2 regions of the Pseudarthrobacter sp. GQ63 genome follow, and region 2 is predicted to be linked to the other one. Evidence: riboswitches for the same ligand, from Rfam matches in the RefSeq annotation. Region 2 holds a riboswitch; the other holds the start of a gene.

Region 1 (4,405 bases), on a different contig from region 2:
ACAGCCTCTTCCCACATAGCGCGGCACCACCCGCCGGTACTCAGCGAACGCCCCACCGAAGGAAGCGGCGAGGCTGGCCTCCTCCCGCAAAACCTGGCGATGGACGGCAGCGGCCGCCACCGGAAGTGCGGCCAGGGTCCACGCGTTGTGCCGCACCAGCCCAGTGCCCAGATGCAGCAGCGTCCAGCCCACATACATAGGGTTGCGCGAGAATGAGTACGGGCCGGACGTCACCAGCTCAGCCGGTCGGGCGAGGAAAGTGCGGCGGGCTGCCCACCATGACCAGGCGACGAGGATGCCACCGGCGGCGAGCGATGCGCCGCCCGTTATCCGCAGAAGCCTCTGCCGGCGGCCGGTTACCCGCGAAAGCCGGATAGGAACCAGGCGCTGAAGGGCCGCGCCGGCGGCGATGCCCAGCAGGTTCTGCTCAGGCAGGGGGATGTTGGACAGCAGCAGCTGCCAGCCGGGAGCAGCGACCGTTCCAGGCATGCCCACCACCGTCCGGAGTGCTAGATCTGCTTGAGCGCCTGCTCCAGGTCGCCGATCAGGTCGTCCACGTCTTCCAGGCCGACGGAAAGCCGCACCACGCCGTCGCTCAGGCCGATCGCCGCCCTGCCCTCCGGCCCCATGGCGCGGTGCGTGGTGGTGGCCGGGTGGGTGATGAGGGACTTGGCGTCGCCCAGGTTGTTGGAGATGTCGATGATCCGCAGCCCGTCCAGCAGCGCGAACGCTGCTTCCTTCCCGGAACGGCCCCCGGATGGCGCAAGCTCGAGGGTGAGGACGGTGCCTCCGGCGCCCATCTGCTTCGCGGCCAGCTCGTATTGCGGGTGCGACTTCAGGAGCGGGTACTTCACCCAGCTGACGGCGGGCTGCTCCTCCAGCCATTCCGCGAGCCGCAGGGCGGTGGCCGAGGAATGGTTGACCCTGAGCGACATGGTCTCAAGGCCCTTGGTCAGGACCCAGGCATTGAACGCGGACAACGCCGGTCCGGTGTGGCGCATCAGCTGCTTCACCGGTCCGTCGATGAACTCCTTGGTGCCCAGGATGGCGCCGCCGAGCACCCTGCCCTGGCCGTCGATGTGCTTGGTGCCGGAGTACACAATGACGTCCGCGCCAAGCTGCCCGCAGCGTTGCAGCAGGGGAGTGGCAAAGACATTGTCGACGACGACGGTCGCCCCGGCCGCGTGCGCCAGTTCGCTGACCGCGGCGATGTCCACGATCTCCTGCATCGGGTTGGACGGCGATTCAAAGAAGACGGCGGTGGTGGGCTTGGACAGGGCCTCGCGCCACTGCTCCAGGTCAGGCCCGTCCACGAAGACGGTTTCCACGCCCCACCTCGGCAGGATCTCGTTGAGGATCACAAAGCAGGATCCGAACAGTGAGCGGGCGGCAACCACGCGGTCGCCGGCTGCCAGCAGGGCACCCAAGGCGGTGAACACGGCGGACATCCCGGACGCCGTCGCAAAGCACGCCTCGGTTCCTTCCAGCAGGCGGAGCCGCTCCTGGAACGTGGCCACGGAGGGGTTGCCGTAGCGGGAGTAGACAAAGCGCTCGTCCTCGCCCGTGAAGGCGCGCTCGGCGGCAGCCGCGGATTCGTAGACAAAGCCCGAGTTCAGGAAAATTGCTTCGCTGGTTTCCTGGAAGTTGGTGCGGTCCAGCCCGCCACGCACGGCCTGGGTGTCGGGGCTCCAGCCGGCGGCATCCTCGTTGAAGGTCACTTAGATCTTTCCCAGGTTGGTTGGCAGGCCGCGGTTCTTCCAGCCGTTGACGGTGCGTTCGCCGAAGCGGTCCGGGTCGCCTTCAAAGCCCTCCAGCACGTTGTAGGAGGTGAAGCCGGCCTGGGTGGCCGCTCTGGCTGCCGCGATGGACCGCTGGCCCGAGCGGCACAGGAACACCAGTTCGGTTGAACGGTCCTCGGGCGCCTGCTGGTTGAGGTCGTTGATGAAGTCAGGGTTGGGGATGCCGCCGGGGAAGGTCCACTGGATGAACAGCGGATCGTTCTCGGTTGCCTTGGTGTCGGGAATACCAATGTGGGCCCACTCGCCCTCGGTGCGTACATCCACCAGGATGGCGCCCTGTTCCAGCTTGTCCCAGGCCTCCTGCGGCGTCAGGTCCCCTGCGTAGCTCATGCGTGGCCCTCGCCGTCGAACTCAAGGTCGTCGCCCGTGGACTCAAGGCTGTCCACGGCGTCCGCCACTGCGGCATCCGCGGAAGCGATCGCCTCCGGAAGGACCACCGCCTGGGCCACGATGACGCTGCTGCCGTTGAAGGTCGCTGCCGGGCTGCCATGCAGCACATAGCCCTCTGCCAGGGCGGCTGAGATCCGCTCGCAGAATTCACGGTTGTCCGGGCCGCTGATGAGGCGGTAGGACAGCTTTTCTTCAGGGGCAGGTGCGTCAGACACGACGGATCTCCTTCTCTCACGCTTGCAGCTCGAATGGTCGATATGCCGAGTATTCACCTGAGGCACCCCGCCGTGGAAGGAGGGTTGCCGACCGGCCAGTCAGGGCTTGGCGCCGGTACTCATTACTCCCCAAAAACGTAACACTTGCCGCCCGGCGCCGCACCGCCGTCGTCGTCATGTTGCGTAACTGAAGGATGCAGGGCGGAGCCGCGGCGCAAAAGAGGCGTCCGTCACCGCTCTTTAACGTACGACGGCGACACCACCTTGGGTGCGCGGGCGCCAGGTGCCTGCCGCCCGGGTCAGGCCGATAAAGTTTCTGCAGGGGCCGCCGCCCCGATACTGGAGAAATCAGTCCCTGGGGGGTCTTCATCAGCACGCCATCCGCCGCCGCGCCCACACATCCCGCCCGGAGCCGCCAGCTGCGGCCCCTCCACAGGGTGGCTGCGCTCCTCGCCGCCGTGATGATGGCCGTCCTGGCGGTGGTGGTACCCGCCGGCTCAGCGCAGGCCGCCCGAAACTTCCCGGAGGAAGGCAAACCGCTGCTGGGCGCAGTCCTCGAATGGGGAGAGGACACCGCCGGCGGCTTCTCCGAAAGGCTCGGGGCATCCCCCGCAATCTTCGGACACGACATCGCCTTCCCGTTCCGTGCCTCGGAGGAGAACGATATCCGGGAGTTCCTGGAGCAGTCCGCCGGGCAGGGCGCCCATGCGATGCTGACGGTGAGGCCTGCTGTCCCGCTGGACCAGGTCACCGCTGGAGCTGCCGCAGCCTTTGCCGGGGAAGTGCGCCGGATGCAGGGGAATTTCAAGGGCCAGCTGCTCATCCGCTTTGCGCCGGACATGAATGCCAGCTGGGTGGAATGGGGCCAGCAGCCGGGCGACTACCGGCAGGCATTCCGGGCGGTGACGGCCGCGTTTCGGGATGCCGGCGCCAGTGGCAGCCATGCCATGGTATGGGAACCGTACCTGGGCAAGGACTACCCCTTTGACCGGAACCGGAATGCGCCCGGACCCGGCAGCGAAGGCTTTACCCCGTTGGATACCAATGGCGACGGCACCTGGAATGGCTCCGACAAAGCCTACGAACCCTACTACCCGGGAGACGACGCCGTGGACTGGGTGGGCCTGACGGCCTACCACGATGACACCGCAGGGGGCGCCGCCGTCAATACCGTGCCCCGAGCCGGTGAGCTGCAGGAGATGCTGACGGCTTCCGGCGGGGAGAACTTCTACGGGACATATGCCGCGGGGCGGGACAAGCCCTTCATGCTGCAGACGTCAGCCTTCTACAGCCCGTCCTCCGGAGGCGCCGCGGAAGCGGAGATCAAGAACGGCTGGTGGGACCAGGTCCTGGGCGTCGCCGCATCACCCGACTTCGCACTGACCGGGGCATTGCTCTGGGACGAACGCACCAGCACACGGGACACGGGGGTGGCCAGCATCGACTGGCGGCTCACCGGAAACGCCGGTATTGCGGACGCTGCCCACACCCGGCTTGAGGAGTCGACTGTGCAGACGGGGCCCGTTACCGATGTCAGCTCGGGTCCCGGGTTCGTCAGGTCCAACACGCTTTCGGGGGCTGCCGCCTGGACCGTTGGGGCCGCGCTCATCATCCTCCTGGCGGCGCTGTGGCAGCTCCCCGCCAGGTTGAGTGCGGTCACGGCGTGGGGCTACAGCGACCTGGCCAGCAGGGACTCACGCGTGGACCTGCTCCGTGGCCTGGCCATCGTGTTCGTGGTGGTGAACCACCTGGGCATGGTGTCGCTGTTCCAGCTCCTGACCCAGGAAGCGGTGGGCTTCGTTTCGGGTGCCGAGCTGTTCGTTCTGTTCTCCGGCCTGGTGGTGGGCATGGTGTACGGGCCCAGGGCGAAGGACGATTTTGGAACGGTGGTGGACCTCACCTCGCGCCGGGCAGGCAAACTCTACGTAACGGCACTGGTGGTGCTGGTGGGCGTTTTCCTCCTGTCTCTGCTGCCTTTCTTCCGGTCCGAGGCGCTTACAA
Region 2 (4,405 bases):
GTGGCGGCGGTGGGGTCGAGGGTGGCTGCCTCGTCCGCCATGACCTGGGCGTGCTGCCACGAGAGCGTGCCGGCCTGCAAAGCGGAGAGGGTCAGGGGCAAGGTGGTGGTCAGGGCGTGCGATACGGCCAGGAACGCGCTGGCGGCCCGCGGCCCGATGGCCAGCACGCACCCGATCTCGGCGGCCACAGCCATTTCCTGTGCCTGCACCGGCGTCCCGGGAGGGGCCAGGGCATGGGCGGTGTCGGCGTACTTCATGGCAGCTCGGGCCTTCAGGCCCGCCACGCCGGCCTCCACAGCCGCCGCGCCGGCAAGGATGTCCAGGCTCCCATCCGCCAGCCCGGCCAACGGATCGGCAGCAGAGAACGGCTCCGCACCGCACCCATCCACCTCCGCATTGAGCACAGCAAGAGCGGCCCTGATATCCGCAAACGCCCCCGCCACCGCTTCCCTGCCCATACACCCATCATCGCAAGGGGGTCTGACAATGTGGCGTTCATGGAGGCGGCATGAACTCCCGCGCACTGGAATGCAGCTGGGAGACGAATTCGGCCGCCATCAGCGGGTGGCGCCGTTGTCACCTGCTGATGGCGGCCGAAGCTTTTGCGGGCAGAATGCATTTTTTGCCCACGTTGATGCCCAGGCGTGGGCACCCGGGCAGGCGGTGGAGCGTCAGATAGTGACTGCCCCGTTGGCGGTCTCGAATGTCACCGAAAGGATCCCGGGGGTTCCATGCGGTGCCACCCACTCCACAGCTACGTCTTCCAGCGGCTTTTCCACTGGTTCCCCCAGCCACTCGGTCACCCGGGCTGCCGAGCCGGCGATGGTGAGGCAGCTCATCTTGACGTTGCTCTCGTAGGCGTTGGACGGGTGCAGGGACGGGTCGCCCTCCCACTTGAGCATGTACGGGACCTGGGGGTCGGCGATCAAGCCGAGGATGCCGATTTGCTTCCACACGAGTTCGCGGCCGTCAGGGAATTTACGGTTGCCGTTGACTGCGGAGCGTCCCAGGCGTTCCTCGAAGGGGACCAGGTCGTCCACTTCGACGCACCAGCCCATCCATCCGCCACCTGCGGCGGAGCGTGCCCGCACTGCCTGGCCGAAGGGGGCCTTGTCAGAAGCCGGGTGGTCCAGGACCTCAACGACCTCAAGGTACTTGTGCCCCGCGAGCGGGATGATCATATTCCGGGTTCCAAACCGCGGGTGCACTCCACCCTTTACTGCCTCAACGCCGAGGGCAGAGGAAATACGTTCGGTGGTGGCAGCCAGGCCATCGTGTTCACAGGCGTAAGAGACGTGATCCATGCGCATGGCAACATCTTGGCACTTTGTGATCGGGCTCTCAGCTAAGGGTAGCCTTACTGGGATTTTCCCTGCGGGAAGTGATTGCGCGGACTTCCGCAAGGGTCATGCGCGGGACCATGTTCGTCACAATGCTGTGCCGCTTTGCGCAGGTGTTCCTACACTGGGCTCAGGTTATGAGTGCCAGCGCTAAGCCCCGGCTTGCTGGCCGGCAACCCTCCTTCCGCGGTGGGGTGCCCCGGGTGAGGACCTGGCTGTCCGGTAAATGGCCGGATGGCAAGCGCGGCCCGCGGTGCTTCGTGCATGCCGGGCCCAGTCAAAGGAGCCTTAATTGTCCAACGGATGGTCATTCGAAACCCGCCAGATCCACGCAGGACAGGAGCCGGACAGTGCCACGGGCGCTCGGGCACTCCCTATCTACCAGACCACGTCCTTCGTTTTTCCCAGCGCCGAGAGCGCCGCCAACAGGTTCGCCCTTGCTGAACTGGCACCCATCTATACCCGCATCGGCAACCCCACCCAGGAGGCCGTGGAACAGCGGATCGCCAGCCTTGAAGGCGGGCTGGGGGCACTGCTGCTGAGTTCGGGCCAGGCCGCCGAGACCTTCGCCTTCCTGAACATTGCAGAGGCTGGAGACCATATTGTTGCCAGCCCCAGCCTTTACGGCGGAACATACAACCTCTTTGCCCACACCCTGAAGAAGTTCGGCATTTCGGTGACTTTCGTGGCGGACCCGGACAACCTGGAGCAGTGGCGCACTGCAGTGCAGCCCAACACCAAGTTGTTCTTCGGCGAGGTGGTCTCCAACCCCCGTCAGGACGTCCTGGACATCGAAGGCATCTCCCAGGTGGCACACGATGCCGGTGTGCCCCTGATCGTGGACAACACCCTGTCCACCCCGTACCTGATCCGCCCGCTGGAATGGGGAGCGGACATCGTTGTCCATTCGGCAACCAAGTACCTGGGCGGCCACGGCTCCGCGATTGCCGGTGTGATCGTGGACTCAGGCAACTTCGACTTCGGCAAGGACCCGGCAAAGTTCCCGGGCTTCAACACCCCGGACCCCACCTACAACGGGCTGGTGTACGCCAGGGACCTCGGCAAGGACGGTGCCCTGGGCGCCAATCTGTCCTACATCCTCAAGGCCCGCGTCCAGCTGCTCCGGGACCTGGGCTCCGCCGTCTCCCCGTTCAACGCATTCCTGATCGCACAGGGCCTGGAAACGTTGAGCCTGCGCGTGGAACGGCACGTTGCCAACGCCACGGAGGTGGCGCGCTGGCTGGAAGGAAGGGACGACGTCGAATCCGTCGCCTATGCGGGGCTGCCCTCCAGCCCGTGGTACGAACGGGGCCGCAAGTATGGCCCCAAGGGCACGGGCGCGATTGTGTCCTTCAACCTGGCCGGCGGAGCCGAGGCCGGCAAGCGCTTCGTGGACGCGCTGGAGCTGCACTCCCATGTGGCAAACATCGGTGACGTCCGCTCCCTTGTCATCCACCCGGCGTCGACCACCCACAGCCAGCTTTCCCCGGAACAGCAGGCTGTTGCCGGCGTAACCCCCGGCCTGGTCCGGCTGTCGGTGGGAATTGAACACATCGATGACATCCTGGCGGACCTGGAAGCGGGCTTCCGGGCAGCGAAGGACGCCACCGGAGCCTAGCCAGGCGCCCAAAGAAAACCAGCACGGCGGCAAGCCGGGGAAGTCATAACCAGTCACACTCTTGGCGGCAGGCGGGGGCTGTTTCGTACACTCGAACCAGGTCATGAGTGCCAGTGACAGCCCCGGCTTGCTGGCCGGCAACCCTCCTTCCGCGGTGGGGTGCCCCGGGTGAAGACCTGGCCTGCCGGTCATTCGACGGCGGGCAAGCGCGTAGAAGAGGTCTTGCCATGACGGTTACCGTCACCCGTACCACCGTCCCCGAACACGGAATCGTCCGCTATGCCTCCATTGGGGGACTGGACCTTGAGGCTGGCGGCTACCTGCCCGAGGTCACCCTGGCCTACGAAACCTGGGGCACACTTAACGCGGACGCCAGCAATGCCGTCCTGATCGAACACGCCCTGACCGGCAGCACCCACGTGACCCGCGGCGATACCGACGAACCGGGCTGGTGGGAGCAGCTGGCCGGGCCGGGTGCGCCCGTGGACACGGACCGGTTCTTTGTAGTGTCCATCAACATTGTGGGCGGCTGCTACGGGTCCACCGGGCCGTCGTCGCCGGCACCGGACGGGGCCCCCTGGGGATCCCGGTTTCCCCTGGTCACGCTGCGGGACAGCACTGTGGCGGAGGCCCGGCTGGCTGACCAGCTGGGGATCCGGAGCTGGTTTGCGGTGCTGGGCGGTTCCATGGGCGGAGCCCGCGCACTTGAGTGGGCCATCTCCTTCCCGGAGCGGGTGCAGCGCTGCGGGGTGATCTCCATCGGCCACGCCAGCACGGCCGAGCAGATTGCGTTCGCACAGGCACAGACCCTGGCGATCCGCCAGGATGCCAACTTCAAGGGCGGCGACTACTACGGCGGCCCGTTCCCCGAGGACGGACTGGCCCTGGCCCGGCGGATCGCGCACATCACCTACCGCTCCGCGGCGGAACTGGAAGGCAGGTTCGGCCGCGAACCCCAGGCTCCGGAGTCACCCCTGCACGGTGGCGTCCTGGCCGCCCGCGGACGCTACCAGGTGGAAAGCTACCTGGACCACCAGGGGAACAAGCTGGTCCGACGGTTTGATGCCAACAGCTACATCGCCATCACCGAGGCCCTGATGAGCCACGACATCTGCCGGGGCAGGGGGCCGCTTCCCGAGACCCTGGCGCGGTCGGGTGCGCGGTTCTTCGTGGCAGCCGTGGATTCTGACCGGCTCTACTTCCCGGCCCAGTCCCGGGAACTTGCCGCGGCGCTGCCGGGAGAAGTGGACGTTCACGTCATCGAGGCACCGATAGGCCATGACGGCTTCCTGACCGAAATAGGCCAGCTGGGCCACCAGCTCCGGGCGCACCTCTCGGCATAAAACTTCCCCCCACAGGCAGTCAAATGTGCATTTATGCAGATAGCCTCTGCATGATTCGCCGTTGAGCTTGGTGTTCAGGCGGACCATACTCGTTGGGACCCGGC

Evidence for each region. A riboswitch is a leader RNA that binds a small molecule or an ion and turns the genes downstream of it on or off. The one in region 2 is predicted to bind S-adenosylmethionine.
Region 1: linked by a shared signal. The riboswitch ahead of AC6CHP_RS07565 (DUF1737 domain-containing protein) and the one ahead of AC6CHP_RS14575 (bifunctional o-acetylhomoserine/o-acetylserine sulfhydrylase) in region 2 are both predicted to bind S-adenosylmethionine.

The regions. Positions count from the first base shown of each region.
Region 1 is NZ_JCAXEF010000003.1:68,061-72,465, forward strand. Features, by position in the region: gene AC6CHP_RS07550 (methyltransferase family protein) at 1-489, opposite strand, end outside; gene AC6CHP_RS07555 (O-succinylhomoserine sulfhydrylase) at 510-1,718, opposite strand; gene AC6CHP_RS07560 (rhodanese-like domain-containing protein) at 1,719-2,129, opposite strand; gene AC6CHP_RS07565 (DUF1737 domain-containing protein) at 2,126-2,404, opposite strand; SAM riboswitch class IV at 2,418-2,531, opposite strand; gene opgC (OpgC domain-containing protein) at 2,866-4,405, shown strand, end outside.
Region 2 is NZ_JCAXEF010000009.1:9,632-14,036, forward strand. Features, by position in the region: gene AC6CHP_RS14565 (HNH endonuclease signature motif containing protein) at 1-458, opposite strand, end outside; gene AC6CHP_RS14570 (VOC family protein) at 672-1,310, opposite strand; SAM riboswitch class IV at 1,474-1,590, shown strand; gene AC6CHP_RS14575 (bifunctional o-acetylhomoserine/o-acetylserine sulfhydrylase) at 1,633-2,958, shown strand; SAM riboswitch class IV at 3,058-3,173, shown strand; gene metX (homoserine O-acetyltransferase MetX) at 3,186-4,301, shown strand.